Regions from separate parts of the Pseudomonas sp. B414 genome, predicted to be linked through region 2. Evidence: predicted binding sites of a transcription regulator. Region 2 holds the regulator's gene; the other holds the start of a gene.

Region 1 (14,527 bases), on a different contig from region 2:
TTTCGCCGATCTGGCGTTGTTCGAGGGCAAGCTGTTTACCCTTGAGCGCATGGCCTACCGCATTTGCCGTCGTACCCCGAGCACCGGTGAAGTCGAGCGCTGCTGGTCGTTTGCCAATGATGCCTTGACCGAAGGTCGGCGTTATAACAGCGGTTATGGCAATGCTGAAGCCTTGAGCCTGGATGCCAAGGGCGCCTGGATCGGTGTCGACAACGGCAACCATGTACGCGCTGATCACGAGAAACGCCCCATCGTCTGGCGCTTTGTTGCCCCGCAAGGTGGCTGGAGTGCCAAATCATGAGCCAGCAAGCACCGGGAAAAGGCATGGGGCGTATCTTTATGATCGTGGCCTGGTGCGCCGGGCTGTATCTGGCTGCGCAATTTTTCGGGCGTTGGGAAGAGCGTCAGGCCAACCCTAATACTGAAGTCACCTCGCAGCAAGGCGAGGGTTTTATCGAAGTCAAACTGCTCGGTAACGCGCAGGGCCATTTCGTTGCCAGCGGCCGGATCAACAACGTGCCGGTGGAGTTTTTGCTGGATACCGGCGCCACTGATGTGGCGGTGCCGATGGATCTGGCCCGGCAACTGGCATTGCCCAAGGGCATGCCCGTGACCCTGAACACCGCCAACGGTCGCACCCAGGGCTATCAGACCCGTATCGACCGCCTGCAACTGGGCGCCATTGTGCTGCGCGACGTGCGTGCAGTGGCGGCTCCGGGGCTTGAAGGCGAGCAGGTGCTGCTGGGCATGAGTGCGCTGAACAAACTTGAATTTACCCAGCGCGGCGGCACCATGCTGCTGCGCCAGACAACGAACTGAATGAGGTCCGCATGAGCGACTCCCTTGATCTCAGCCTGGACGGCGTAGAACGCCGGTCACTGGCCGACTTCACAGAACAGGCCTACCTCAACTACTCCATGTACGTAATCATGGACCGGGCTTTGCCGCATATCGGCGACGGCCTCAAGCCCGTACAGCGGCGTATTGTCTACGCCATGAGCGAGTTGGGGCTGGACGCTGACTCCAAGCACAAGAAATCGGCGCGTACCGTCGGTGACGTACTCGGCAAGTTCCACCCCCACGGCGACTCGGCGTGCTACGAAGCCATGGTGCTGATGGCCCAGCCGTTCAGCTACCGCTACACCCTGGTCGACGGTCAGGGCAACTGGGGTGCACCGGATGATCCCAAGTCATTCGCGGCCATGCGTTACACCGAAGCGCGCTTGTCACGTTATTCCGAAGTGCTGCTCAGCGAACTGGGCCAGGGCACGGCGGACTGGGTACCGAACTTTGACGGTACCCTCGACGAACCTGCGGTATTGCCGGCACGTTTGCCGAATATCCTGCTCAATGGCACCACCGGCATCGCCGTGGGCATGGCCACTGACGTACCGCCGCACAACCTGCGTGAAGTGGCTGCGGCCTGCGTACGACTGCTCGACGAGCCCAAGGCCACGGTCGAGCAACTGTGTGAGCATATTCAAGGTCCGGACTACCCGACTGAAGCCGAAATCATCACCCCGCGTGCCGATCTGCTGAAGATCTATCAGACCGGTCGTGGCTCGGTGCGCATGCGTGCGGTTTATCACATCGAAGATGGTGACATCGTGGTCACCGCGCTGCCCCATCAGGTTTCGGGCGCCAAAGTACTGGAGCAGATCGCTGCGCTGATGCAGGCCAAACCGACCAAGCTGGCCATGGTCACCGACCTGCGCGACGAATCCGACCACGAAAACCCGTGCCGTATCGTGATCATCCCGCGCAACAACAAGGTCGATCTCGACGAGCTGATGCAGCATCTGTTCGCCGTGACCGAGCTTGAGTCCACGTTCCGGGTCAATATCAATATCATTGGCCTGGACGGCAAGCCGCAGCTGAAAAACCTGCGCGCCCTGCTGGTGGAATGGCTGGAGTTCCGGGTCAACACCGTGCGCCGCCGTTTGCAGTTCCGCCTCGATAAAGTCGAGCGTCGCCTGCACCTGTTGGACGGTTTGCTCACCGCTTACCTGAACCTCGATGAAGTTATCCACATCATTCGTACCGAGGAACACCCCAAGGCCGAGCTGATTGCACGTTTCGCGCTGACGGAAACCCAGGCCGACTATATCCTCGATACGCGGTTGCGCCAGCTGGCCCGCCTGGAAGAGATGAAGCTGCGCGACGAACAGGATGCGCTGCGTAAAGAACAAGCCAAGCTGCAAACCTTGTTGGGCAGCGAAGCCAAGCTGAAAAAGCTGGTGCGCACCGAGTTGCTGGCCGATGCCCAAACCTACGGCGACGACCGTCGCTCACCAATCGTGGCCCGTGCAGAGGCCAAAGCCCTGTCGGAAAACGAGCTGGTGCCGACTGAAGCAGTCACGGTTGTTCTGTCTGAAAAAGGCTGGGTACGTTGCGGTAAAGGTCACGACCTGGACGCCACCGGTTTGTCCTATAAAGCGGGGGATGGCTATAAAACTGCCGCTGCCGGGCGCTCCAACCAGTTTGCGGTGTTTATTGATTCTACGGGGCGCAGCTATTCGGTGGCCGCGCATACCTTGCCTTCGGCCCGTGGCCAGGGTGAACCGTTGACCGGTCGCCTGACCCCACCGCCGGGCGCGACCTTTGAGTGCGTGCTGTTGCCCGATGACGATGCGCTGTACGTGATCGCTTCCGACGCCGGTTATGGTTTTGTGGTCAAGGGTGAAGACCTGCAGGCCAAGAACAAGGCCGGTAAAGCATTGCTCAGCTTGCCTAAAGGCGCGCAAGTGATGCAGCCGCGGCCGGTGTCCGATCGCGAGCATAACTGGCTGGCAGCGGTGACCACCGAAGGCCGCCTGCTGATCTTCAAGGTCAGCGACTTGCCGCAATTGGGTAAAGGCAAGGGCAACAAAATCATCGGCATTCCTGGTGATCGGGTGGCCAGTCGCGAAGAATATGTGACTGATATCGCTGTACTTCCAGACAATGCCACGTTGGTATTGCAGGCAGGCAAGCGCACACTGTCGCTCAAGGCTGACGACCTCGAGCACTACAAAGGTGAGCGTGGCCGCCGCGGCAACAAACTGCCTCGTGGCTTCCAGCGTGTGGACGCTTTGTTGGTAGAAACGCCCAATTAAGCCTGTTTAGCGTTCCCGATCTACGTTTTTACGCGCAGATCGGCGCGACAGCGCTGGAGTCAGGCCCAATATTCGCGGATGATATGCCGCGTTTGCGCCACGGCTTATGGCAATGTGCGTTGCGAACCTTTCGAGAATCACACTGCGGCTCGCCCTGTGGCGGCCCCTGGATGGAATGATGAACGTTCTACGCCTTCCTTTGATTGCGTTGCTGACCGGTGTGCTGGGTCTGGCGGGGTGCAGCACGCACCAGCCGGCGGCCCTGTACCAACTGGACAGCGGCGCACCCGGCCAGCCCGCGCAAAGCGCCGGCATGGCCGTGGTACTTGGCCCGATCAGCGTGGCCGACTACCTGCAACGTGAAACCCTGCTGCAACGACAGTCCGATGGCAGCCTGAGTGCCGCTACTGATGGCCGTTGGGCGGGCAGCCTGACGTCTGATATCAATCAGTTGCTGGTACGCCAGCTGGCATGGCGCCTGGACAGTCAGCGCGTTGTACTGGCCCCGGCCACCGCGGGCTTCAGTCCTGATGTGCAGGTGCTGTTGTCGATCACCCGCCTGGACTCGGGCAAGAACCTGCCAGCGGTGCTGGACGCGCAATGGCGTTTGATTGACCGTCGCGGGCAAGTGCGCGATAACCGCATTGTCCACCTTGAGCAGCCGCATGCAGGCAGCACTGCGGATCAGGTCAAGGCTCAGGGGCAGTTGTTGCAACAGTTGAGTGAGCAATTGGCGGTAGCGCTCAAGCCGCTGGCCAACCAGCCGCCACTGGTGGAAGCACCCAAGCCACCGACCAAGGCAGCACCCAAGCAGGGTGCGGAAAAGCCGCGGATCCCGATGGCTTCACCGATTCGTACGGATATGGAAGTGTTTCGCTTCTAGGCTGAATGGCAGAAACAAAAAATCCCGCACTTGTGCGGGATTTTTTATGGGAGGTCAAAAGCCCCTTACCCGCGACTCTCATGCATCCGCGCCAGCTGGCGCTCAAGCATGGACGGATAAGGCTCCATCAGGCGCTCTACACAGCAGGCGCCTTCAGGGCTGGCAATCGGGCGAATGCGTGCGCGCTGACGGATCAGCGGGTCGTCGCTGATCTTGCGCTCCACCAGCAGCAGGTTGCGGCTGTGTTGCGACAGGGCCAGGGCATCCTGTGCGGTTTCAGTCAGCAGCAGATCAATCTGGCTGATACCGCTCAAACCTTCGCCCAGCACCAGACCCAGTTGCAATTGCAGGGTGATGCCGCTGTCCGCCACTTCGATCTGCAGGGCGTGGCCCAGGGCCCGCAGCAGTTCGCCGCAGCAAATGGCGTTGGTCAGGTAGTCATCACCGCTGTCTTCGCTATGGAACAGCATCAGCGTGCTGCCATCGTTCAGCGTATGCAGCTCGCTTTGATACAGCGAGGCCGCCTGATTCAGGCAGTCGCGATAGCGTTCCAGCAGCTCCATCAAGCGGGCGCGAGGCAGGCGGCGCAGTTGTTCCTGTGCCCCCAATTGCACCGCGAGTACGGCACTTGGCTGCGGCGCCGCAGTTGCCACCGGTTTTGGCTTGGCCAGGGCAACCGGCGCGGCATTGGCCGTGCTGGTGTCGCGCAGGTCGGCAAACGGGTCTTCTTCGTCGTTCTCGTCTTCTTCGGTGCTCACCAACTGGCGAGGTGCGGCTTTTGGTGCAGGTGCCGCCGGAGTTTCATCGAACGTCGGGTCACTCAGGTTGCGTACTTCAAAGGTCGGCTCGTTGTCCTCGGCCTCTTCGTAGTCGCTGTCGTCGTAGTCGTCTTCTTCCGGTTCTGGCTCGGGTTCCGGCTCCGGTGCAGGCGGAGCAAGGCGGCTGTGCAGCTGGCGGGCCAAATCACCGATTTCATCCTGGCGCTGGATGGCCGGGGTGTAAGGGTCCGGCTCGCGCAGCCAGACGCGCAGTTGCAGCAACGGCGTAGTAATGTGGCGGCCCAGACGCAAGCTCAGGGCCAATGCCAAGGCCAGCAAGATGGCGGCCAGAATGCCCATGCTCTGCAGGCTGATGGTCATCGGCTGCTCGAACTGGTTCATGTCCAGGCTGATGCGCAAATGCCCGGCGGTCACATCCTGAAAGGTGATCTTGGTCTGGTACAGGCCTTGGGTTTCGCCCAGCAGACCGTTTTTAGGACGTTGCCCGGCTTCGGCGAGGATGCGGTTATCGACGCTATAGATGGCCGCGTGGGCCACCAACGGGTTTTTCGTCAGGTTATTGAGCAGCACGTTGAGGCTGAGGATGTCGTTGGACACCAGCAGCTCGGTCGCCGAGGTGGCGGTTTGCGTGGTCAGGCTCTGGCCCAGGGCATCGGCCTGTTCGTGCATGGCCTGCTTGAATTGCAGACCCATCACCACGGCATAGATAACCAGCGCCAACGCGACCAGGATCACGTTATGGCTGGCAATACGCAGAGCAAGCGGAACGCGGCGATCACGCAGGGCCCGGAAGATCAGCAGGAAGAAATTATCGGTTTTGACAGGCAATGGCCGGTTCACTGAGCGCGGCTCTTAGTCCGTTAAGTTGGTGCGCAGTATAGCGAGCAGCCCTGAGACGGCAAAGCCTTGGCGGTGCCCGATGGTCACTGAAAGTGGGTAGAATGCGTTTTTTTTAGCGAATGGGGGTGTGCCTTGCGCGAAATCGTCCTGATAAACATCACCGGTGAGGACCGTCCAGGTCTCACTGCGGCCATTACCGGTGTACTGGCCAGCAATGGTGTGAATATTCTCGACATCGGTCAGGCCGCCATCCATGGCGTTTTGTCGTTGGGTTTTCTGGTGGAAATTCCACAGGCCGAGCTGGTTTCGGCGGTGCTCAAGGACCTGCAGCCCTTGATCGCCCAGGAAGGCTTGCAACTGCGTTTTGATCCGATCAGTGAAGAGCATTACCAGCGCTGGGTCCACGAGCAAAGCCAGACCCGTCATGTGGTCACGCTGATGAGCCGGCAAGTGACGGCTCACGAATTGCAGCGCGTGACGTCGATCATCAGCCAGCATGGCTTGAACATCGAGCAGACGGATCGCCTGTCCGGCCGTGTACCGCTGGATGCGCCGACCGAAGTGAGCAAGAGCTGCATCGAGCTGCGTGTGTGTGGCGAACCCGTGGATGTTGATGCGCTGCGTGCCGATTTCTTCAACCTGGCCCAGGAACTGGGCGTGGATATCGCGCTGCAGGAAGACACCCTGTTCCGTCGCAATCGTCGTCTGGCGGTGTTCGACATGGACTCCACGCTGATCGAAGCCGAAGTGATCGACGAGTTGGCCAAGGCTGCGGGTGTGGGTGATCAGGTGGCAGCCATCACCGAGCGCGCCATGGCCGGCGAGCTGGACTTCAAGGCCAGTTTCAAGGAGCGCATGGCGCTGCTCAAGGGTCTGGATGTCGGTGTACTGGATGCCATTGGCGCGTCGCTGCGCCTGACCGAAGGCGCCGAAGTGCTGTTCGCCGAGCTCAAGCGCCTGGGCTACAAGACCGCCATCCTGTCAGGTGGCTTTACCTATTTTGCCAAGCAAGTGCAGGCGAAACTGGGCATCGACTATGTGTTTGCCAACGAGCTGGAAGTGGTGGACGGCAAGGTGACCGGCGTTGCAGTCGAGCCGATTGTTGATGCCCAGCGCAAGGCGGACTTGTTGCGTGAGCTGGCACAAAAGGAAGGCTTGAGCCTGGAGCAGACCATTGCGGTCGGTGACGGTGCCAATGACTTGCCGATGCTGGCAATTGCCGGGCTGGGAGTGGCATTCCGAGCCAAGCCGCTGGTGAAGAAGTCGGCCAAGCATGCCATTTCGACACTAGGGTTGGATGGTGTGCTGTACCTGCTAGGCCAGCGTGACCGTAACAGCCAGGGCTAAACATCCCTGTAAATGACCTGTGGGAGCGGGCTTGCCCGCGATTGCATCACCTCGGTGAATCAGATGCACCGGGTTGCCAGCATCGCGAGCAAGCCCGCTCCCACAGGGTTTTGGGTTATTCGGCGTGCGCTGGTGTACCCATTTTCTGACCCATCATAACCGGCGTTCCCGCCGCCAGGCCTTCGGCCCATTTCACCTGATCCGCGCCAAACAGCACGATTGCAGTCGAGCCCAGCTTGAAGCGACCCAGTTCGGCACCTTTCTCCAGATGGATCGGTGCACGCGCAGCTTCGTCGTAGCGGAAGGTTTTCAGCTCGCGTTTAGGCGGCGTAACCAGGCCGGCAAACACGGTTTCAATCGACGCCACGATCATCGCACCGACTAATACCACGGCCATCGGGCCGCGCTCGGTATCAAAAATGCACACCGCACGTTCGTTGCGGGCAAACAGCTCCGGTACGTTTTCGGCGGTGGTCTGGTTGACCGAGAACAGACGGCCCGGCACGTAGATCATCTCGCGCAGAGTACCTGCCAGTGGCATATGCACGCGGTGGTAGTCCTTGGGCGACAGGTAGATGGTGGCAAATTGGCCGCCCATAAACTGTGCAGCCACTTCAGCATCACCCCCCACCAGCTCCAGCACGCTGTAGCTGTGGCCTTTGGCCTGGAACACGCGACCGTGTTCGATCGGGCCTAGCTGGCTGACGGCACCATCGGCAGGGCTCAGCACCGCGCCCGGGGTTTGATCCAGCGGGCGCGCACCGTCTTTCAATGCGCGGGTGAAGAAGGCGTTGAAGTGCTCGTAGGCGGTAACGTCCTCAACCAGGGCCTGGGACATGTCCACTTGATAGCGCTTGGCGAACCAGGTGGTGAACGCATTCTTGAACCAGCGCACGCGGCATTCGGCAATGCAGCCGGCCAGGCGTGACAGCAGGTGATGCGGCAACAGGTACTGACTGAGGAGGAACAAACGCTTTTTCATTCAAGGTCCTTAATTTTTTGCAGGCAGCTCGACAGGGGTGTCGGGGTGGTTGCCCCATTCGCCCCAAGAGCCGGCGTAGCCTTTGACGCGCGGGTAACCGAGCGCTTTGGCGACGAGATAAGTAAAGCCAGAACGGTGGTGGGTCTGGCAGTGGGTAATCACTTCTTTGTCTGGCGTGATGCCCAGATCCTTGAGGATCTGCGCCATGTCAGTGCGAATGCGCAGGCTGCGGGTTTTATCCATGCCGGCGGTCCATTCAAAATTCTTTGCCCCGGGAATATGTCCGCCCTTGGCCGCCAGCACTTTTTCACCACTGTATTCGGCTGCACTGCGCGCATCCCAGATCGCCAGGTCGGCGGCGCCCAGGCGGCTTTGCAGGTACTCGCGGGTGGCGGTGGGCTCGTCGTGCAGGGTTAGCGTCACGGTGCCATTGGCAGCGGGAGGCACGTCCTGGCTGACGCCATAGCCTTCAGCAATCCAGGCGTGAATGCCGCCGTCCAGATAGTGATATGCCTTGTGCCCGATCACATCCAGCAGCCAGATAAAGCGTCCGGCCCAGCCGCCGCCTTCGTCGTCATAGACCACGTAGACCGCATTCGGGTTGTGCCCCAGTTCACCAAACAGCGTTTCCAGCGACGCTTGCGAAGGCAGCAGGCCGGGTGCCGGTGGCAGGCCCAGTTGCGTGCGTTTAGGATCGACAAAGCGGGCGCCCGGAATATGCCCGGCTTCGTAGCGCGCAACGCTGGTCAAATCAACCAGGATCAGTTCGGGGGCGTTGAGCCGGGCGAGCAGGTCGCTGGGTTCAATCACTAACGGCAAGCCAGAGAAGCCAGGCATAGGAAGCCTCCAGAGCAAAAAGGGGGGGATTGTAGCGCTAGCGCCCGCGAGTACTAAAGCTATTCAGGGCTTTCTCGATGCATTGGGCGGTTTTGCCAAATGCCTGCACGCTGGTTTCCGAAAATGGCCCGCCGCCCTGGTCTGCCAGGATCAGCATGACCACGCGGCCGTTATTGCTCAGCGAGCGTAGCAGCAGATGCTCGCCGGGGAACAGGCTGCGCAGGCTGTAGGGTAATACCGCGGATATCACGGCGTTGTTTTCGGGGGTCAGGCGCACTTGCGCCGGTTGCGTCATCAAGCGTTGCAGCGCGGTGCTGTCGCTGATGTTGATGTTCAGGTCGAAGGCGGTCCTGCCCAGCCCGGCAATCTGGTTGACGCTGAGGATGGTCGAGGTTTTATCGGGAGTGAGCAGCATCACCCGGCGCATGCCGCACGCCTGCAAGGCTTCACGGGCGCAGGTGCTCAGGTGCATGGGATTGGTGAATGCGCTGGGTTGCTCCAGCAGTTGCCCGCAATGTTTGCGCCAGGCAGCCAGTGATTCGGCCGAGGGCGGCGGCGCCGCCAGCGAACTATGCCCCGTGCGGCGTGAATCCCACGGCCAGAGCAAGGCCTGGGCCGGATGCCAAAGGTCGGGGCTGGAGTGATAGCGCGCGCTGCTCGCGGCCTGTTGATGCGCCTGCTGCTGGACTTCGTCCAGCGGCATTTGCAGGTACAGGCTGGTGACGTACTGCCAGCGCAGGTTGTGCGGTGTGTCCCAGGCCTGTTGGGCCGACAGTGCCAGGCAGTTGGCCAGCAATACACTGTTGGCGGGCTGATTGAGCCAGCGCCGCAGCGCCGGGTCGGCGTCGAGCAATTGTTGCTGGCGCAGCGGATGATGAGTGTCGCGGGCGATATGCAGCACCCTGACCAGGGTGCGGCGCTCTTCGGTGATCACCGTATAACCCTGCATCACCCACCCCGGCAGGCGCCACAGTTCGGCCATGGCGCGGCAGATATCAAACAGCGGCACGCCAAACAGTTCCAGCTCGACTTTTTTCGCGCACTCGCTGTGCTCGACCACGCGCCGCTCCCAGGTTTCAAGCAGCAGTGGGTGAGTGAGTGCCAGGGCCCATAACGGTGACAGAAACAGCAAGCTGCTCCAGTAGATTTCCTGCCAGAGCCGCGCCAGGCGGTTGCCGAACAGGCCAATGGCCTGTTGTGCGGCGTGCTGGCTGATCAGCTGGATTTGCCGGTAGGCCAGCGGGATATCTTCGATTGCCAGCGCGGGCACATGTTCGAGCAGCATCTGGGTGCGCTTGAGGCCCAGGCGATTGATCGCCACTTCAAGGCTTTCGGCAGGCTCGCTCAGGCTGCTCTGGGCCTGTTGGTTGGCTTCGCGAATCAGTCTGAGTGCGAGTGCCGGGCTGTCCTGCATGACCTCGGCAATTTCGCGCAAGGAGCGGCGACTGTCGTTGATTGTCTTGAATACCCGCGCATGGCTGGTTTGCGGGATCGGCAGATCAACAGCGTCCAGGTGGGCAACCCAGGCATCCAGGGTGGTGGGTGTTGATGTTGGTGCGCTGGTTTCGTTGGCCATAATGGGGACGCGATGATCATCCAATGTGGGGGTCGAATGGCTTTTCGGCTCTACCGGCTATAGTCTGGCGCAGATTCGCCGATAAGGAGAAGAAGAGTTTTAGCTACGCTGGAATATGACCTTGAACCGACCCAAGAAGTACTTTTATATCTATGGCTAAAATTATCGGCATCATTGTTGTATTCGCGAGCGTGCTCGGCGGATACGTGCTTTCCCATGGCAAGATCGGGGCGCTGATTCAGCCGTTCGAGGTGTTGATCATCGGCGGTGCGGCCTTTGGCGCGTTCCTGCAAGCCAACCCCGGCTACATGACCATGCACGTGATCAAAAAATCACTGGGCATGTTCGGCTCGCGTTTCTCCCACGCTTTTTATCTGGAAGTGCTGGGCCTGGTTTACGAGATTCTTAACAAGAGTCGCCGCGAAGGCATGATGGCCATCGAGGGCGATATTGAAGACGCGGCCGCCAGCCCGATCTTCGCCAAATACCCCACCGTCCTTAAAGATGAGCGCATGACCGCGTTTATCTGCGATTACCTGCGCATCATGTCCTCGGGCAATATGGCTCCCCACGAGCTAGAGGGGTTGTTCGACATGGAGTTGTACAACCTCAAGGAAGAGCTGGAGCATCCTTCCCACGCCGTGACCGGTATCGCCGACGGCATGCCGGGCTTCGGTATCGTGGCTGCGGTACTGGGTATCGTGGTGACCATGGCCTCGCTGGGTGAAGGCGATCAGGCCGCCATCGGCATGCACGTCGGCGCCGCGCTGGTGGGTACCTTCTTCGGTATTTTGGCTGCCTATGGATTCTTCGGGCCTTTGGCGACGTCTTTGGCCCACGATGCCAAGGAAGAGCTCAACGTGTACGAATCGATCAAGGCCTCGCTGGTAGCTTCGGCCTCGGGCATGCCGCCATCGCTGGCGGTCGAGTTTGGTCGCAAGGTGCTGTACCCCAAGCATCGGCCGAGTTTTTCCGAGCTGGAACAAGTGGTTCGCGGTCGCTGATTTATGGAAAACAACCAGCCCATCATCATCAAGCGCGTCAAGCGCTACGCCGCAGGCCATCACGGTGGCGCGTGGAAAATTGCCTTTGCCGACTTCGCCACGGCGATGATGGCGTTCTTTCTGGTGATGTGGCTGATGACGGCTGCCACGCCAGAGCAAAAGATCGCCATTGGCGGTTATTTCAAAGATCCGATCGGTTTCAGCGAAAGCGGTACGCCCTACGTCATAGACCTGGGCGGCACCCCGGCATTGGCGCCGGAAAACACCCTCAATCCCGAAGAAAAGCTGCAACCTCAGCCCGACAAGATCAAGGTCGATGCCGAGCAGGTTGAAAGCATGGCCGAGCAGGTGGAGAAAGAGCGCCTTGAATTGCTGCTGCAAGAGTTGCAGAACAAGGTCGAAGAAAACCCGCAACTGCGCAAATTCAAGGATCAGTTGCTGTTTGAAATTACCCCGGACGGTCTGCGCATTCAGATCATGGATGCTGAAAACCGGCCGATGTTCGATGTCGGCAGTGCGCGGCTCAAGCCGTACTTCGAGGATATTCTGCTGGCCATGGCCGACACCATCAAAGCGGTGCCGAACAAGGTCAGTATAAGCGGCCATACTGATGCCATGCCTTACGCGGGTGGTGGCGATTACGGCAACTGGGAGTTGTCGGCCAACCGTGCCAATGCCGCGCGGCGTGCCCTGGTGGCGGGCAGCTACCCGGATGCGCAGGTGGCGCGGGTGGTGGGTTATGCCTCGTCAGTACTGTTCGACAAGGCCAAGCCTAATAACCCGGTCAATCGCCGGATCGATATCGTGGTACTGACCAAAAAGGCCCAGCAGGCGATTGAAGGGGAGCAGGGTGCGGAAGCGGTCAAGCCTCAGGAGCTGCCGAAGGAGCCGGTCGATCCGATCAAACTGCCAGCGGATAAACAGCCACTGCCGATGCATGAAGAGCGCCAGAAGCTGAATTTGTTTGACGACCCGCCGCCCTCACCCTAACCCTCTCCCGGAGGGAGAGGGGACTGACCGTGTTGATGCCGGATTCAACTCAGGCCATCAGATTGGCAAAATTCTCAAATATCCCCCAATCAGTCCCCTCTCCCTTTGGGAGAGGGTTAGGGTTAGGGGCTTTTGACCCTAAGTCAGTAACTCGACTCAGGCAAGCTGGCAATGATCGAGCGATAGCTGTTCATGCGCTGCTGCTGTACACGACCATCTTCCAGAGCCATCAGCAATGCACAGCCCGGCTCGCGGTCGTGCTTGCAGTCGCGGAAGCGGCAGGTGCCGATCAGGTCGTTGAACTCGATAAAGCCCGCTTCAACATCGGCGCGGCTTACATGGCCCAAGCCGAATTCACGAATACCCGGGGAGTCGATCAGTTCGCCGCCGCCCGGGAAGTGGAACAACCGCGCCGTGGTCGTGGTATGCGTACCCTGGCCGGAAATCTCCGACAAAGGCCCGACCCGCAGGTTGACCTCAGGCAGCAGGCTGTTGACCAGGGACGATTTGCCCACGCCCGACTGACCCACAAACACGCTGATATGACCGTCCAGTTGCGCTTGCAACTGCTGCATGCCATCACCGTGATGGGCCGACACTTCCAGCACCGGGTAGCCCAACTGACGATAAACCCCCAGCAACGCATTGAGCGCTGGCGCGTTTTGATCGTCGATCAGGTCAGCCTTGTTGAGCAGCAACAACGGACGAATCCCGGCGTGCTCGGCGGCCACCAGATAGCGGTCGATCAGGTTGGCGTGCGGCTCGGGCATGGGTGCGAACACAATCACGATCATGTCGACGTTGGCTGCAACCGGCTTGAGCTGGCCACGGCTGTCAGGGCGGCACAGCTCGGTTTTACGCGGCAGCTGGGCGACGATAACGCCGATACCCTGGTTGCCGGCGCGCCATACCACCGTGTCACCAGTTACCAGAGCGGGCAGGTTGGCGCGCAGGTGGCAACGGAACATCTGGCCTTTAAGCTCACCTTCCTGGGCTTCGACTTCGACCTGCACACCAAAGTGCGCGATCACCAGACCGAGCTGTTCAGCGCCTAAATCACCGCCTTCAAGCGCTTCGACGGCACTGGATTCACGTTTGGCGGCGCGGGCAGCGCGCTCGCCCTGGATCTTTTCGATGCGCCAATTCTGACGACGGTTGAGCTGGCGTTTGGCCATGGGTGTTCCGTGTTGATAAAACGATAAGGAGGGTAAAACGCTGGCGAGTTTAGCACGAGGGCAGCACGGCTAAGCTAAACTGCGCGACTAAGCACTGGAGGCCATTATGCAAAACGCGCAGAACCTGATCTGGATCGACCTGGAAATGACCGGTCTGGACCCTGACAACGACGTCATTATCGAAATGGCCACCATCGTCACCGACAGCAACCTCAACACCCTGGCTGAAGGCCCGGTCATCGCCATCCACCATAGCGATGAAGTGCTGGCGCGCATGGACGAATGGAACACCCGCACCCACGGCGGCAGCGGCCTGACCCAGCGGGTCAAGGACAGCACCACCAGCATGGCCGAAGCCGAAGCGCAGACCATCGCGTTTCTGGAACAGTGGGTGCCTAAAGGCAAGTCGCCGATCTGCGGCAACAGCATCTGCCAGGACCGCCGCTTCCTGTACACCCATATGAAAGCCTTGGAAAGCTACTTTCACTACCGCAACCTGGACGTCTCGACGCTTAAAGAGCTGGTAGCGCGCTGGGCGCCGGAAGTACGCGACAGCCTGGTGAAAAAGGGCACGCACCTGGCGCTGGACGATATCCGCGAGTCGATCGCCGAGCTGCAGCACTACCGCAAGCATTTCATCAAGTTTTAAGCGCGCTCCTACAAAGAGCTGTGTTCCTTGCCCCCTTTTGGTGCCCGCGCCAACTGAGTAGACTGCGCGCCTTCTTGCAAGGATCGCCGCCATGTTGCTGATGCTCTATTTAGTTGCCATTACTGCCGAAGCCATGACCGGCGCGCTGTCTGCCGGGCGTCGGGGCATGGACTGGTTCGGCGTGGTGCTGATTGCCTGCGTCACCGCGTTGGGCGGCGGTTCGGTGCGTGACGTACTGCTGGGGCATTACCCACTGACATGGGTCAAACACCCGGAATACCTGGTATTGACCACCTTTGCCGCGCTGGTGACGATCTTTATCGCGCCCTTGATGCGCCATTTGCGCTCACTGTTTCTGGTGCTCGATGCC
Region 2 (14,527 bases):
TCAGTATCAATTGACTGCAGGCAACAACTCCGTCGGCGGTTATCTAAGCCATACCGCTGATCATGCCGATGTGTCCCTGAGTGCCAGCCTGCAAGAAAACCGCCATACCAGCCTCGGTATGTCTGCGCGTGGCGGCGCCACGGTAACGCCATACGGGGGGGCGCTGCATCGCAGTGGAGGTGCGGGCGGCACTCGCTTGATGGTCGATACCAGCGGTGTGTCGGGGGTGCCTGTGCGCGGTTATGGGCGCGCAACCACCAGTAACTTCTTTGGCAAGGCGGTGGTCCCGGACGTCAACGGTTATGTGCGCACAGTGGCCAGTGTTGACCTGGAAAATTTGCCGGCAAATGTTGAGGCGACCCGCTCCGTGACCCAGTTGACCCTGACGGAAGGCGCCATCGGCTACCGCACGCTGGATCTGGTTGCCGGGCACAAAGCCATGGCCGTGCTGCACCTGTCCGATGGCACCGTGCCGCCGTTCGGTGGCACGGTGAAAAATGAGAAACAGCAGGAAACCGGCATTATCAATGACGGTGGCAGTGTCTATCTAAGCGGCATTCGGCCCGGGGAGAAGATGGTTGTCTCCTGGGGCGGCGTCGAGCGTTGCACCCTGGTAATGCCTGCCAATTTACCGGCCGACGGGTTGGCCACCACCCTGGATCTACCTTGCCAGATGGTCATGCCTGACAACGCTACACCCGCATCTGCATCGCAGATCCAGCTTACTGATACAGAGATAACTCCATCATGATCAAGAAATTCAGCTTCGCAATGTCGGCCTCTGCCTTTGTGGCCATGTGCCTGATCAACAACGCCAATGCAGCCATTGGCCTGGATCGAACCCGTGTAGTGTTTGATGGCAGCAAAGAAGCCGTCAGCATGAACATCACCAATAACAACACAAAATTGCCTTATCTGGCCCAGGGCTGGATCGAGGATGAGCAGGGCAACAAGATCACTTCACCGTTGATTGTGCTCCCTCCTGTGCAGCGCCTGGAGCCGGGTAAAAACAGTCAGGTCAAAGTCCAGTCGTTACCGGCTATCAAGTCACTCCCTCAAGACAGGGAGTCGGTGTATTACTTCAACCTGCGGGAAATTCCGCCTCGCAGTGACAAGGCCAACAGCCTGCAAATAGCCCTGCAGACCCGGATCAAGTTGTTCTACCGCCCGGCCGCGTTGGTTCAGAGCCGACAGGAGCGGTCCGAACCCTGGCAGCAGGAACTGACCCTCACCCGTATGGGGGATCACTATCAGGTAAACAACCCTACCCCATACTACGTCACGCTGATTGATGCCCGTAGCACTAAAGACAAGGAAACCGTCGCGGATTTCGAGCCCTTGATGCTGGCACCCAAAGAGTCGTTGAAGCTGGGCGGGAGTGTAGCTGCCCTGGGCGCTAAACCCCGTTTGACCTATCTGAATGACTACGGCGGTCGCCCGACCCTGGTGTTCGGTTGTGAGGGCAATACCTGCAAGGTGGACGTGGCTGCGTCCTCGGCCAATGAGTAACGCATTGCGGGCGTGCTCGGTGGCGGGCCTGAGTTGCCTGCTGCTGTTGAGTGCCCAGCAGGCCCGGGCCGAAGCCATCCACGGCATGAGTGGAGTGCTGAATGTGTACGGTTCATTGCAGAACGCACCTTGTGCCCTGGACATGTCCTCGGCCTATCAGGATGTCGACCTGGGCAGTGTGTCTCGCAGTCAGTTGCAGCGCCCGGGCGATGGTGCAACAGCCGTTGCTTTTCAATTGCGCTTTGTCGATTGCCAGCGCGCGTCGGGCAGCCTGCAGAGTGAGCGCACTGGCAATCTGGTATGGAGTGCTTCTCAGCCGGTGGTGTCGGTCGCTTTTGTGGCTCCGGCCGATGCTGATGACCCACGGCTGGTTAAGGTGCAGGGGATTACCGGGATGGGGTTGCACCTGACCGATGCCCTTGGGCGGGACGCAGCCTTGGGCAGTCGCGGTGAACCTCTGTTTTTGCAGCATGGCAACGACACCCTGACCTGGAACGTGCAGCCAGTGCGCACTTCGGCTGCGCTGAGCAACGGAGCATTCCGGGCGGCCGTTGATTTCAGGCTTGTGTATGAATGAGGTGGAGCGATGAGCATGTCAATACATTGGCGGGCAGTAACTGCATTGGGCAGTTTGTTGCTGATCTGCTGTCAAGGTGCTTATGGGGTCAATAATATAAGTATCAGCGGCACAGTCCTTCTGCCTCCGCCCTGTGTAGTCAATCCAACAGGGACGGTGACTGTAGCGTTTGGAAACGACCTTGAGGCGTCTAAGATTAACGGCATCAATTACAGCCGACCGGTGTCGTACACCGTGATCTGTGGGCCGCAGTCAACCACCTCAATGACCTTGAAGTTCACCGGAGCAGGCGCCACGTTTGACGGCATGGTCCTGGCTACCAATAAAGATGATCTTGGTATCAGGCTTAAACAGGGAGGATCTAACTGGAATCGCAATGCCACTGTGAATTTCACTTACCCGAACTATCCAGTTGTGACGGCTGTACTTGTAAAAAGAGCTGGGAGCACGTTAACGGAAGGGACATTTTCTGCTGTAGCTACATTAGTAGCTGAACTGAGATAAGGAGGTAATAGTGATGAGGCGTAACCAACAATTTGCACTTTTTGCAGCGTGTGCCATTGGCTTTTGCAGTAACGCAATGGCCAATCTCTCGTTTACAGGCACCCTGAGAGTACCGCCGCCCTGCACCATAAATAACGGTGCCACTATCGCAATCGACTTCGCAGAAATGGGCACCAATAGAGTCGATGGAACAAACTACAAAAAAACGTTGACTTACTCAATTAGCTGTACGAGTAGCACAATGCCGTGGAGCATGTACTTGACGGTGACGGGTGTGGCAACGGATTTTGATCCGGCAGCTGTGAAGACCGATAAGGATCACCTTGGCATCAAGATACTGCAAAATGATCTGCCATTTACACTCAACACAAAGGTGCAAATTACCGCGGCAAACCCGCCGACGCTGAAAGTGGTTCCGGTCAAGAGGCCTGGTGCCACGCTGGGCGAGGGTACTTTTAATGCTGTAGCAGTACTGGTTGCTCATCACGAGTGAGAAGGGTGGTCTTATGCAAGTTGAAAGCAAAAGCCAGCGCTGGCAACCTGCAGTTATCGCGCTGCTGTTAGGTGTGTCTTTGATGCGCGCAGATGACGGCCTGGAAGCGAGCACCCTGGCCCTCAAAGGGGCACTGGTTACGCAAGCCTGCACTATAAAGGCTGGCGACGAGGCGCTGGCGATTGATTTTGGTGCGGTCACCAACGCTGACCTTTATCTTAACTTGCGTACTGTTAGCACGCCTATCCAGATTCACCTTGAAGGGTGCAACACAACTATTGGCAACATGGTGACAACCACTTTCAGTGGTAGCGAGAGCACCCAACTGCCGGGTTTCCTGGCGCTGGGCGGCACCGTTGCAAAAGGGGTGGCGATCGGGCTGGAAACACGCGGGGGCGTACTGTTGCCGTTAAATGTAGTCGGTGACAGGCAGGTATTGAATAATGGCGCTAACGTAATTGCCTTCCAGGCATTTATCAAAGCGGAGCCGCAGGCTCTTGCCAATCGATCAATACAGCCTGGGCAATACACGGCTGTTTCGACTTTTACGTTGGGCTACCCTTAAAGGTATGCCACTTTTGTAGTGTTGTTTTATAGTGAAGAGTTGTATATGAAATATCTGATTGGGGTGATGTTTTTGATGCTGGCACAAGTTGCCAGTGCACAATTGTGTCGAGTAAATAATGGTCCTTGGATGAATCCATTGTATGGTGAAATCAACGTTAATGTTGATTTTGAACCTGATTATACTAATAACGCTTTTAAGGCAGTAGGTTACAGGCTTGAGTGTAAGCATGACAAATGGCCTGTATCATCCCACGCTTTGGATGTATTGACATTGAACAATTCTGTTGGGTTTGTAATGCCATACTTTAACATGCTCCATAACTTTTTTTTCAATGGTACTCCTAGGGGGTTGCCTGTTCCGGCGGGGCTTCTCATCGGTAGACAGGAAGCTAACGCTTCTTCCACGGTTATGACAGGAGGCCCGTCTTTTCTGTTAAGTCCTCAAACAGCACTTACTCATGTAAATATTGTTAAGGGTCAACAAATGGCTTATTTGTTATTAAGACTGAAGACCTGGAGGTTTTCGGTGGTTGAGACGGACATCAATGTGCGTGTCAATTTCTATGCGAATAACTCATACAGTACGAATCCGGCTACCTGCACAATCAATAATAACAATCCAATTGACGTGAACTTTGGCTCGGTGGACCCGCTTGTGTCCGGGGGAGACTCATCAAGCCTTACGCCCTATAGTACAACGGTCAACCTTAATTACTCATGCCCTACTGCCGGTATATCCTCCGTTGTGTATACTAAACTGCAGGGGACTGCCTCTTCGTTCAATCCAAGCGCCCTTGCCACCAGTAATGAAAATCTTGCAGTCGCGATGACGCGTGGTACTTCGGTAGTGGCTCTGGGAAGTTCTTTCAATACCACTGTCACCAGAAGTTCAGGCAGCAACACGGTGAACTTTAAGCTTATCCGCAAACCCGGCAGTGTACCTGCAGGAGGGCTTTTCAATGCGAATGCCACGTTGATCTTGAGCGCGCCTTGAGTTTTTGCATTCAGTACAAAAAATTCCAGTCTGCCTCATGATGATCAAGGCCCTTGTGGCCTCAACCGTGGGAGCGAGCCTGCTCGCGAAAGTTTCAAGAAGGTCGCAATTAGCCAGTAAGCACGGGCTATCGTTTACGGGCATCGCGGGCAAGCCCGCTCCCACACAAGCACCTCTTGTTTAAATCAGGCGGGCTTTGCAATTCGTTCCGGTCAAGAGGACGGGTTTCTCGCTGAGCGCAGGTAATATTACTGCCACTGCCTCCTTGGTGCGGCCAGATCATGCTTGGTAGTGCCTTGGGTCTGACGGAACCTTCCGTACCCATTTAGGGACATGGATGACATATATCGCTCAGCCGATCAGGCAGGGTATTTGTCATGATCCCTGTTACCCACCTCCATCAGCTCAACACCGAACAACTGCTCAGTTTCGCTGCGCAGTTGCTTGGGCATGTCGAGCGTCTTGCTAAAAAAGTGTTGCAGCTAAAGCCCTGTAACCAGCCGCTTACCCACGATATCGCTCAGCTCAAGCATCACTGCTTCGCTAAGGTTGCGAGTCGTTCAGCCTTGGCCCCACAGCCAGCGCCATCTCCAGCACGTCAGCCACCCAAGCGCACTGCGCTTGCTCCTGAGTTTTCTCGCACGCTGATCCAGATGCCCATGTACTTACAGTGTTCTTTTATATTGAGGAGATTTGTATGAAATATCTGGCCGGGTTGATGTTGCTGATGCTGGCCCATGTTGCCTGTGCAGCACAAGTAGAGTGCCAATTAAATGGGAGTGTCTGGTATGATGTGCAGACGCACGGGTTTACTGCCTATGTCGAAGTGGCAGCAAACAAAAGCATCAATAAAGTATTGCTGAATCAGTATGTATTGAACTGCAGGCAAACGTGGCCGGATACAATTTCGCCTGTTCTAACTGTAACAACCGCGTCCGATGCTGTCAGGTTTCACCCGCAATATAGTCATCTTCGGGGCGGCCTGGTGACGTCGACTAATAGTTACTATCCGACACCTGTGCAGTCTGGTGTTCTCTTGGGGAAACATGTCGCAGGGCCTTATGTGCGCGTGATAAGTGGTGTGTATTTGGATATCGTTACGACGCCTGGCAAATATATTGAGATCAAGGATAAGTCACTCATTGCTACCGTCAATTTGGAGATGCGCCTCTCAAGTGTCATATTTCCGGCTCAACTTTTCACAACGTTTATCAATATCCATGCTGATAACAAACTCAATTTGAGCCCGTCAACCTGCACGATTAATAATAACAATCCAATTAATATTGACTTTGGTTCGATTGATCCTCTTGCAATCTCAGGGGATATACCAGAGGGCACACCCTACCGGCGAACTGTCGTTCTGGATTATTCATGCCCGGATGCCGGTATTGATTCACCCATAGATATCAAGTTTCTGGGTAGCCCCTCTTCGTTCAACCCACGTGCCCTTGCCACCAGTAATCCTGATCTGGCCACCGCGATGATTCATTTCAGTTCGCTAGTACCACCGGGTGGTTCTTTCAGAACCAATATCACCAACAGTTCAGGGAGAAACACTATGTTGTTTACGCTTTTCCGCAGAACAGGCAGCGTGCCTAAGGCAGGGCCCTTTGATGCGAGCGCCACGTTGGTCTTGAGCGCGCCTTGAGTTTTTGCATTCAGCACAAAAAATTCCAGGCTGCCTCCGGATGATCAAGGCCCTTGTGGCCTCAGCCGTGGGACGAGCCTGCTCGCGAAAGTTTCAGCAAGGGCGCAATTAGCCAGTAAGCACGGGCTATCGTTTACGGGCATCGCGAGCAAGCCAGCTCCCATCCAAGTGCCTTTTGGTTAGGTCAGGGGGGCAATGTTGTTCACTTAAGCGATTTCAACCCCTGTGGGAGCGGCGGTGCGACGATTCGACTTGCCCGCGATGATCGTAAACGATGACGCGCATTTACTTAGTAAATGCGGCGCCCAGAAGACCATCGCGGGCAAGCCCGCTCCCACAATTGAGTAGCGTTGCTCTTAAGTGAACAGCATTGAGGTCAGGGGGGGGCTTTTGATTTTGATATGGCCAATGGCCAAAGTTGGAAGGGTTCTTGCACAGGCAGGCTCTACGGCGCATACGGCGTCAAAAGTTTGCTAAAGGTTTGTCGCAATGTCCCTGGATCGCTCTCAGTTAATCAACACCGCACGCAGCGGCCTGGCCGGTTTGGGGCAGGGGCAGTTGGGTGTGCCGTTGTTGTTGCTGGTGATGCTGGCAATGATGATGTTGCCGATCCCGGCGTTCCTGCTGGATGTGTTTTTTACCTTCAATATTGCGCTGTCGATTGTGGTGCTGCTGGTGTGCGTCTATGCCTTGCGGCCTCTGGATTTTGCGGTATTCCCCACTATTCTGCTGGTCGCCACCCTGATGCGCCTGGCGCTCAACGTGGCCTCGACCCGGGTGGTCATGCTCCACGGCCAGGAGGGCCACGCCGCAGCCGGCAAGGTGATCCAGGCCTTCGGTGAAGTGGTGATCGGCGGCAACTATGTAGTGGGTATCGTGGTGTTTGCGATCCTGATGATCATCAACTTTGTGGTGGTGACCAAAGGTGCCGGGCGTATTTCCGAGGTCAGTGCACGTTTTACCCTCGACGCCATGCCCGGCAAGCAAATGGCCATTGACGCCGACCTCAACGCCGGGCTGATCGATCAGAACCAGGCCAAGATGCGCCGTCAGGAAGTCGCCCAGGAGGCCGAGTTCTACGGCTCCATGGACGGTGCCAGCAAATTCGTACGCGGTGACGCCATTGCCGGTCTGTTGATTCTGTTTATCAACCTGATCGGTGGCATGGCCGTGGGTATCTTCCAGCACGGCATGACCTTTGGCGAAGCGGGCAAGGTCTATGCCTTGCTGACCATCGGTGACGGTTTGGTGGCGCAGCTGCCATCGCTGCTGCTGTCCACTGCTGCCGCGATCATGGTGACCCGTGCTTCGGGCTCCGAAGACATGGGCAAGCAGATCAATCGCCAGATGTTCGCTTCGCCCAAGGCGTTGGCAGTGTCGGCAGGCCTGATGGCGGTAATGGGGATTGTGCCGGGCATGCCGCACTTCTCCTTCCTTAGCCTGGCTGCAGTCGCCGGTGGCGTAGCGTATCTGATGTGGAAAAAGCAGAACGTGGTCAAGACTCAGGCCCTGCAAGAAGTGCAGCGCCAGCAGGAGCTACTGCCATCGCCTGCGCGTGCTCAAGAGACCAAGGAGCTGGGTTGGGATGATGTCACGCCCATCGACATGATCGGCCTTGAGGTCGGCTATCGGCTGATCCCGCTGGTGGACCGCAATCAGGGTGGCCAGTTACTGGCGCGGATCAAGGGCGTGCGTAAAAAGCTGTCCCAGGACCTGGGCTTTCTGATGCCCACTGTGCATATCCGCGACAACCTCGACCTGGCGCCCAGTGCCTACCGCCTGACCCTGATGGGGGTGATTCTGGCCGAAGCCGAGATCTACCCCGACCGCGAAATGGCGATCAACCCGGGCCAGGTATTTGGCACCCTCAACGGGATTACCACCAAAGACCCGGCCTTTGGTCTGGAAGCGGTATGGATTGAGGTCAGTCAGCGCAGTCAGGCGCAGTCGCTGGGCTATACCGTAGTGGACGCCAGTACTGTGGTGGCAACGCACCTTAACCAGATTCTGTACAAACACTCCCATGAGCTGATCGGTCATGAAGAAGTGCAGCAGTTGATGCAGTTGCTGGCCAAGTCTTCGCCCAAGCTGGCTGAAGAGCTGGTGCCTGGGGTTCTCAGTCTGTCGCAGTTGCTCAAGGTATTGCAGGCCTTGCTGGCCGAGCAGGTGCCGGTGCGCGATATTCGCAGCATTGCCGAAGCCGTCGCCAACAATGCCCATAAGAGTCAAGATACTGCCGCTTTGGTTGCCGCGGTACGGGTGGGGCTGTCCCGCGCCATCGTGCAAAGCATTGTAGGCGTTGAGTCCGAGCTGCCTGTGATCACCTTGGAGCCAAGGTTGGAACAAATATTGCTCAATAGTTTGCAGAAGGCCGGACAAGGCCAGGAAGAGGGCGTTTTGCTGGAGCCAAGCATGGCAGAGAAACTCCAGCGCTCGTTGATCGACGCTGCTCAGCGTCAGGAGATGCAAGGCAACCCGGTTATCTTGTTGGTGGCAGGCCCGGTACGCGCGATGCTGTCGCGCTTTGGCCGTTTGGCGGTGCCCAACCTGCATGTACTGGCTTACCAGGAAATCCCTGACAACAAGCAGGTCACGATCGTTGCGACAGTAGGCCCTAACGGCTGAGGGTTTGGTTTATGCAAGTGAAGCGATTTTTCGCCGCCGATATGCGTCAGGCCATGAAGCTGATTCGTGATGAGCTGGGGGCCGACGCTGCCATTATCGGTAACCGGCGGATTGCCGGGGGCGTTGAGTTGACTGCGGCCCTGGACTACAAGTTGTCCGCGCTGGCACCCCGTGTACCGAACATCGAGCTTGAAGAAGAGTTGCGCAAGACCCAGTCGCGGATTGTTTCGGCCCAGGCCGAGTTGAGCCTGCGCGGTGACGGCGAGGCCGGTGCTGGCGATAACCGGCAGCTGTTTGCCGGGTTGCCGCTGACCGCCGCCGAGCCGTTGATTGAACCGACCCTGCAAGAGCCGCCGCGCCCTGCACCAGTGCCCGCCGCACCAACGATCGATCAGCGTGCTTTCGACAATATGCGCCACGAGTTGAATGGCCTGCGTGAGTTGCTTGAAGTCCAGCTCGGCTCGCTGGCCTGGAGCCAGTTGCAGGATGCCAAGCCTGCGCAGGCCAATCTGTGGCGCCGCTTGCAGCGTATCGGCCTGTCCGGGCCGCTGTCGCGGGATTTGCTGGCGCAGGTGGCGGGTATCGAAGAACCACGCCAGGCCTGGCGGATGCTGCTGGCGCACCTGGCGCGAATGATCGCCACGCCGGAGCTGGAGCCGCTGGAAGAGGGCGGGGTGATTGCCATGGTCGGCCCTGCCGGGATGGGTAAAACCACCACGCTGGCCAAGCTGGCGGCGCGTTATGTGCTCAAGTACGGCGCGCAGAATATCGCCCTGGTGAGCATGGACAGTTTTCGTATTGGTGCCCAGGAGCAACTCAAGACCCTGGGGCGGATTCTCAATGTACCGGTGACCCACGTTGCTCCCGGCCAGTCCCTGGGGCAGACCCTGGAGCCGCTGGTGCGCAAGCGCGTGGTGCTGGTGGATACCGCTGGCCTGCAAGCCAGCGACCCGGCGCTGCGCCTGCAGCTTGAAAGCCTTGCCGGGCGGGGGATCAAGGCCAGGAATTATCTGGTATTGGCCACCACCAGTCAGAAGCAGGTGCTGACGGCCGCGTACCTCAGTTACAAGCGTTGCGGATTGGCCGGTTGCATCCTCACTAAACTGGATGAAACAGCAAGCCTGGGCGAAGTGTTGAGCCTGGCGATCAGTAACGATCTGCCGGTGGCCTACCTCACTGACGGGCCACGGATTCCGGATGACCTTCACTTGCCGCGGCGGCACCAGTTGGTGAGCCGCGCAGTGAGTGTGCAAATGCAGGAAGAACCCAGCGAAGAAGCCATGGCTGACATGTTCGCTGATATTTACCACAGCCCGCCCAAGCGGGTTGGCTGAGGTAGCAAGATTACGTTGCAATGTACCTACATCTGATGGTCTGAAGGTTTTGTTCCGCTGGGGAACGAGCAGCCAACGCATGTAGCCGCGTCTAAGTAAGACAAGGTAAAGAAAGATCATGGGCAGCATGCATCCCGTACAGGTGATCGCAGTGACCGGCGGCAAGGGTGGCGTCGGTAAAACTAACGTGTCAGTCAACTTGTCCATCGCCTTGGCCGAGCTGGGCAGGCGCGTTCTGTTGATGGACGCGGACCTGGGGCTGGCGAACGTCGATGTTCTGTTGGGCCTGACCCCCAAATTCACCCTGGCCGATGTGGTCGAGGGGCGTTGCGAGCTGCGCGACGTATTGCTCCAGGGCCCTGGCGGAATTCGCATCGTGCCGGCGGCCTCGGGCACCCAGAGCATGGTGCATCTGAGCCCGGCCCAGCATGCCGGCTTGATTCAGGCGTTCAGCGACCTTGGCGATAACCTGGATGTGCTGGTGATCGACACCGCCGCCGGGATCGGCGAGTCGGTGGTCAGCTTTGTCCGCGCCGCCCAGGAAGTGCTGCTGGTGGTCTGCGACGAACCGACTTCGATCACCGATGCCTATGCGCTGATCAAACTGCTCAACCGCGATTACGGCATGAACCGCTTTCGTGTGCTGGCGAACATGGCCCAGAGCCCGCAGGAAGGCCGTAATCTGTTTGCCAAGCTGACCAAGGTCACCGACCGCTTTCTGGATGTGGCCCTGCAGTACGTGGGCGCCGTGCCCTACGATGAATGCGTACGCAAGGCCGTTCAAAAGCAGCGCGCCGTCTACGAAGCGTTTCCGCGCTCCAAGTGTTCGTTGGCGTTTAAAGCCATTGCACAGAAAGTGGATACCTGGCCGTTGCCCGCCAACCCCCGGGGGCACCTGGAGTTTTTTGTCGAGCGTCTGGTGCAGCAAGCAGGAGGGCGCTTTTAATGACAGCCAGCGGCTATCGCATGTACAGCAAGTCGTCGCGTGACAGCCAGTATGAGCTGATCGAGCGCTACGCGCCCCTGGTCAAGCGCATTGCCTATCACCTGCTAGCGCGCTTGCCGGCCAGTGTGCAGGTGGATGACCTGATCCAGGCCGGGATGATCGGCCTGCTGGAAGTGTCGGGTAAATACGACGCGAGCAAGGGTGCGAGTTTCGAGACCTATGCCGGGATTCGCATCCGTGGCGCGATGCTCGATGAAGTGCGCAAGGGCGACTGGGCACCGCGCTCGGTGCATCGAAATACGCGCATGGTCAGTGATGCCATTCGGGTAATTGAAGCAAAAACCGGTTGTGACGCTAAAGATCATGAAGTTGCGGCCGAACTCCAGTTAAGCCTTGATGATTATTACGCCATCTTGAACGACACCCTGGGCAGCCGCCTGTTCAGTTTCGACGATCTGTTGCAGGACGGCGAACACGAAGGGCTGCATGAAGATGGCGCAAGTGCCCACCCGGAGCCGTCGCGGGATCTGGAAGACGAGCGCTTCCAGGCCGCCCTGGCCGATGCAATTGCCCACTTGCCCGAGCGTGAACGGCTGGTGCTGGCGCTGTACTACGACGAGGAGCTGAACCTCAAGGAAATCGGCGAAGTGCTGGGGGTCAGCGAGTCCCGGGTCAGCCAGTTGCACAGCCAGTGCGCCGCACGTCTGCGTGCACGCCTGGGGCAGTGGCGGGCGCACTGAAGGCAAGGCGCGCACTTATTGTGGGAGCGGGCTTGCTCGCGATGGGATCGACACGGTGAATCAGAAAAACCGCGCCGCCCGCATCGCGAGCAAGCCCGCTCCCACAGTCGATTTAGGCTGTGTTTGATAACGAATTGATTGAATGGCGCGTTCAGGAAGTGAGCGCGCTAAAGACTGCTTGGAGGTCGAATTGGACAAGAACATGAAAATCCTCATCGTTGATGACTTTTCAACGATGCGGCGGATCATTAAAAACCTGTTGCGTGACCTCGGGTTCACCAACACGGTCGAGGCGGATGACGGCATCACGGCGTTGCCGATCCTCAACCTGGGGCAGATCGACTTTCTGGTGACCGACTGGAACATGCCGGGCATGACCGGTATCGAGCTGCTGCGCCATGTGCGTGCAGACGAAAAACTCAAGCACCTGCCGGTGCTGATGGTGACCGCTGAAGCCAAGCGCGAGCAGATTATCGAAGCGGCCCAGGCCGGTGTGAACGGTTATGTAGTCAAGCCGTTCACGGCGATTGCACTCAAAGACAAAATCGAAAAGATCTTTGATCGCATCGGTTGATCGGTTGCCTGGGGGCGCTATGGAGCATAACGAAGCTACACAGGGCGATTTTGAATCGACCCTGAAAAAACATGCTCACGAATTGGTCGAAAGCCTTGAAAGAGGCCAGTTTGGCGATGCCGTGCAGTTGATTCACGAACTCAACCAGACCCGCGATCGCGGGCTGTATCGCGAAGTCGGCAAGCTGACCCGAGAACTGCACAGTGCCATTGTCAATTTTCATATTGATCCGAGCACGCCGCAAGCCGAAGAAGTGTCGCAGATCACGGATGCCACCGAACGTTTGGCCTATGTTGTGAAGCTCACGGAAGCGGCAGCCAATCGGACCATGGACCTGGTGGAAAACAGCACACCGCTGGTCAACGGTCTGGGTCAGGAAGCCAAGGCCCTGAGTGCAGACTGGGGGCGCTTTATGCGTCGCGAAGTCGGTGCCGAGGAATTTCGCGAGCTGGCGCGTCGGGTTGACAGTTTTTTGACACGCAGCGAAACGCAAAACCAGGTGGTCTCCGCCAACCTTACGGATATTTTGCTGGCTCAGGATTACCAGGACCTTACCGGTCAGGTGATCAAGCGCGTGACGCAATTGGTGACGGATGTTGAGAGCAATCTGCTCAAGCTGGTGCTCATGGCCAGCCAGGTGGACCGCTTTGCCGGGATCGAGCACGACCGCGATGCACTGCGCGCTGAAAATAATTCGCAAAAAAACCAGGCCAAGGGTGAAGGTCCGCAGATTCATGCCGATACACGTAATGACGTCGTATCCGGTCAGGATGATGTAGACGATTTGCTGTCCAGTTTAGGTTTTTAGGACTGGTGGACGTGCGGGCGCTGTTGCCCGGCGCTACGAGCCTATTTCAAGGAGCACGTACATGAGCTTCGGCGCCGATGAAGAAATCCTTCAGGATTTTTTGGTTGAAGCCGGCGAAATTCTGGAGTTGCTGTCCGAGCAACTGGTCGAGCTGGAAAGCCGACCGGATGATGCGGATTTGCTCAATGCCATTTTTCGCGGTTTTCACACTGTAAAAGGGGGCGCCGGCTTCCTGCAGCTCCACGAATTGGTGGAGTGCTGTCATATCGCCGAAAACGTCTTCGACATCCTGCGCAAGGGTGAGCGCAGCGTCGACGCCGAGTTGATGGACGTGGTGCTTGAGGCCCTGGATGCGGTCAACGGCATGTTCAGCGAAGTGCGCGAGCGCCGCCCGATCACTGCGGCAACCCCCGAGTTGCTGGCGGCGCTGGCACGTTTGGCCGAGCCTGCGGCGGCGCAGGTTGTGGCTGCACCCGCAGCTGTGGCGGTGGTTGCAGTTACAGCCCCGGTGACCGATATCAGCGACAGCGAATTTGAACAGTTGCTCGACTCGCTCGATGCGGTCAAGGCGGCTGCAGCCGAGCCGCACGCGTCGGCATCGGCTGAGATCGCGACCAGCGACGAAATCAGCGACGCCGAATTCGAATTGCTGCTCGACCAGTTGCACGGCAAGGGCCAGTTTTCTGCGGATGCTGCGGTGGTTGCCGCTGTGCCCGAAGAGGCACCTGCCACGCCCGCCGAAGTCAGTAACGAAATTACCGACGACGAATTCGAAGCCTTGCTTGATCAGTTGCATGGCAAGGGTTCGTTCAGCGCCGATGCGCTGGAGACTGCAGCAGTTGAACCTGCGCTGACGGATGCAGCGCCTGCAGGTAACCCGGATCTGATCAGCGATCATGAGTTCGAAGCCTTGCTCGATGAAATGCACGGCAAGGGCAAGTTCAGTGCCGACTCTGCTGCGGTCGTGGCCACGCCTGCAGCGGTCAAGCCTGTGGCTGCTGCTGCTGCTGCTGCTGCGCGCGCGGCCCCGGCCCGCGCTGCGGTGGCGCCGGCGGAAAAACCGGTCGCCTCCGAAGCTGAAACCACAGTACGGGTCGATACCGCCAGGCTTGACGACATCATGAATATGGTCGGCGAGCTGGTGCTGGTGCGTAACCGTCTGGTGCGCCTGGGCCTGAACAGCCATGACGAGGAGATGGCCAAGG

The links. Region 2 encodes FliA, which starts transcription of late flagellar genes. Its sites were predicted from a motif close to CTAAAGTTTNNNNNNNNNNNGCCGNTAA; they were not measured.
Region 1: the regulator FliA is predicted to act here: its motif matches at 10,397-10,424, upstream of motA (flagellar motor stator protein MotA).

The regions. Positions count from the first base shown of each region.
Region 1 is NZ_JBUZTQ010000003.1:105,983-120,509, forward strand. Features, by position in the region: gene ACZRMH_RS03995 (esterase-like activity of phytase family protein) at 1-301, shown strand, start outside; gene ACZRMH_RS04000 (retropepsin-like aspartic protease family protein) at 298-819, shown strand; gene parC (DNA topoisomerase IV subunit A) at 831-3,095, shown strand; gene ACZRMH_RS04010 (PqiC family protein) at 3,274-3,978, shown strand; gene ACZRMH_RS04015 (AhpA/YtjB family protein) at 4,044-5,597, opposite strand; gene serB (phosphoserine phosphatase SerB) at 5,730-6,944, shown strand; gene asd (archaetidylserine decarboxylase) at 7,060-7,926, opposite strand; gene ACZRMH_RS04030 (rhodanese-like domain-containing protein) at 7,936-8,763, opposite strand; gene ACZRMH_RS04035 (HDOD domain-containing protein) at 8,801-10,339, opposite strand; gene motA (flagellar motor stator protein MotA) at 10,492-11,343, shown strand; gene motB (flagellar motor protein MotB) at 11,347-12,333, shown strand; gene rsgA (small ribosomal subunit biogenesis GTPase RsgA) at 12,477-13,508, opposite strand; gene orn (oligoribonuclease) at 13,615-14,157, shown strand; gene ACZRMH_RS04060 (trimeric intracellular cation channel family protein) at 14,249-14,527, shown strand, end outside.
Region 2 is NZ_JBUZTQ010000016.1:9,155-23,681, forward strand. Features, by position in the region: gene ACZRMH_RS14870 (fimbria/pilus outer membrane usher protein) at 1-751, shown strand, start outside; gene ACZRMH_RS14875 (fimbria/pilus periplasmic chaperone) at 748-1,509, shown strand; gene ACZRMH_RS14880 (fimbrial protein) at 1,502-2,086, shown strand; gene ACZRMH_RS14885 (fimbrial protein) at 2,096-2,590, shown strand; gene ACZRMH_RS14890 (fimbrial protein) at 2,604-3,083, shown strand; gene ACZRMH_RS14895 (fimbrial protein) at 3,097-3,648, shown strand; gene ACZRMH_RS14900 (fimbrial protein) at 3,694-4,644, shown strand; gene ACZRMH_RS14905 (fimbrial protein) at 5,342-6,295, shown strand; gene flhA (flagellar biosynthesis protein FlhA) at 6,791-8,920, shown strand; gene flhF (flagellar biosynthesis protein FlhF) at 8,932-10,254, shown strand; gene fleN (flagellar synthesis regulator FleN) at 10,373-11,200, shown strand; gene fliA (RNA polymerase sigma factor FliA) at 11,200-11,940, shown strand; gene ACZRMH_RS14930 (chemotaxis response regulator CheY) at 12,143-12,514, shown strand; gene ACZRMH_RS14935 (protein phosphatase CheZ) at 12,534-13,322, shown strand; gene ACZRMH_RS14940 (chemotaxis protein CheA) at 13,384-14,527, shown strand, end outside.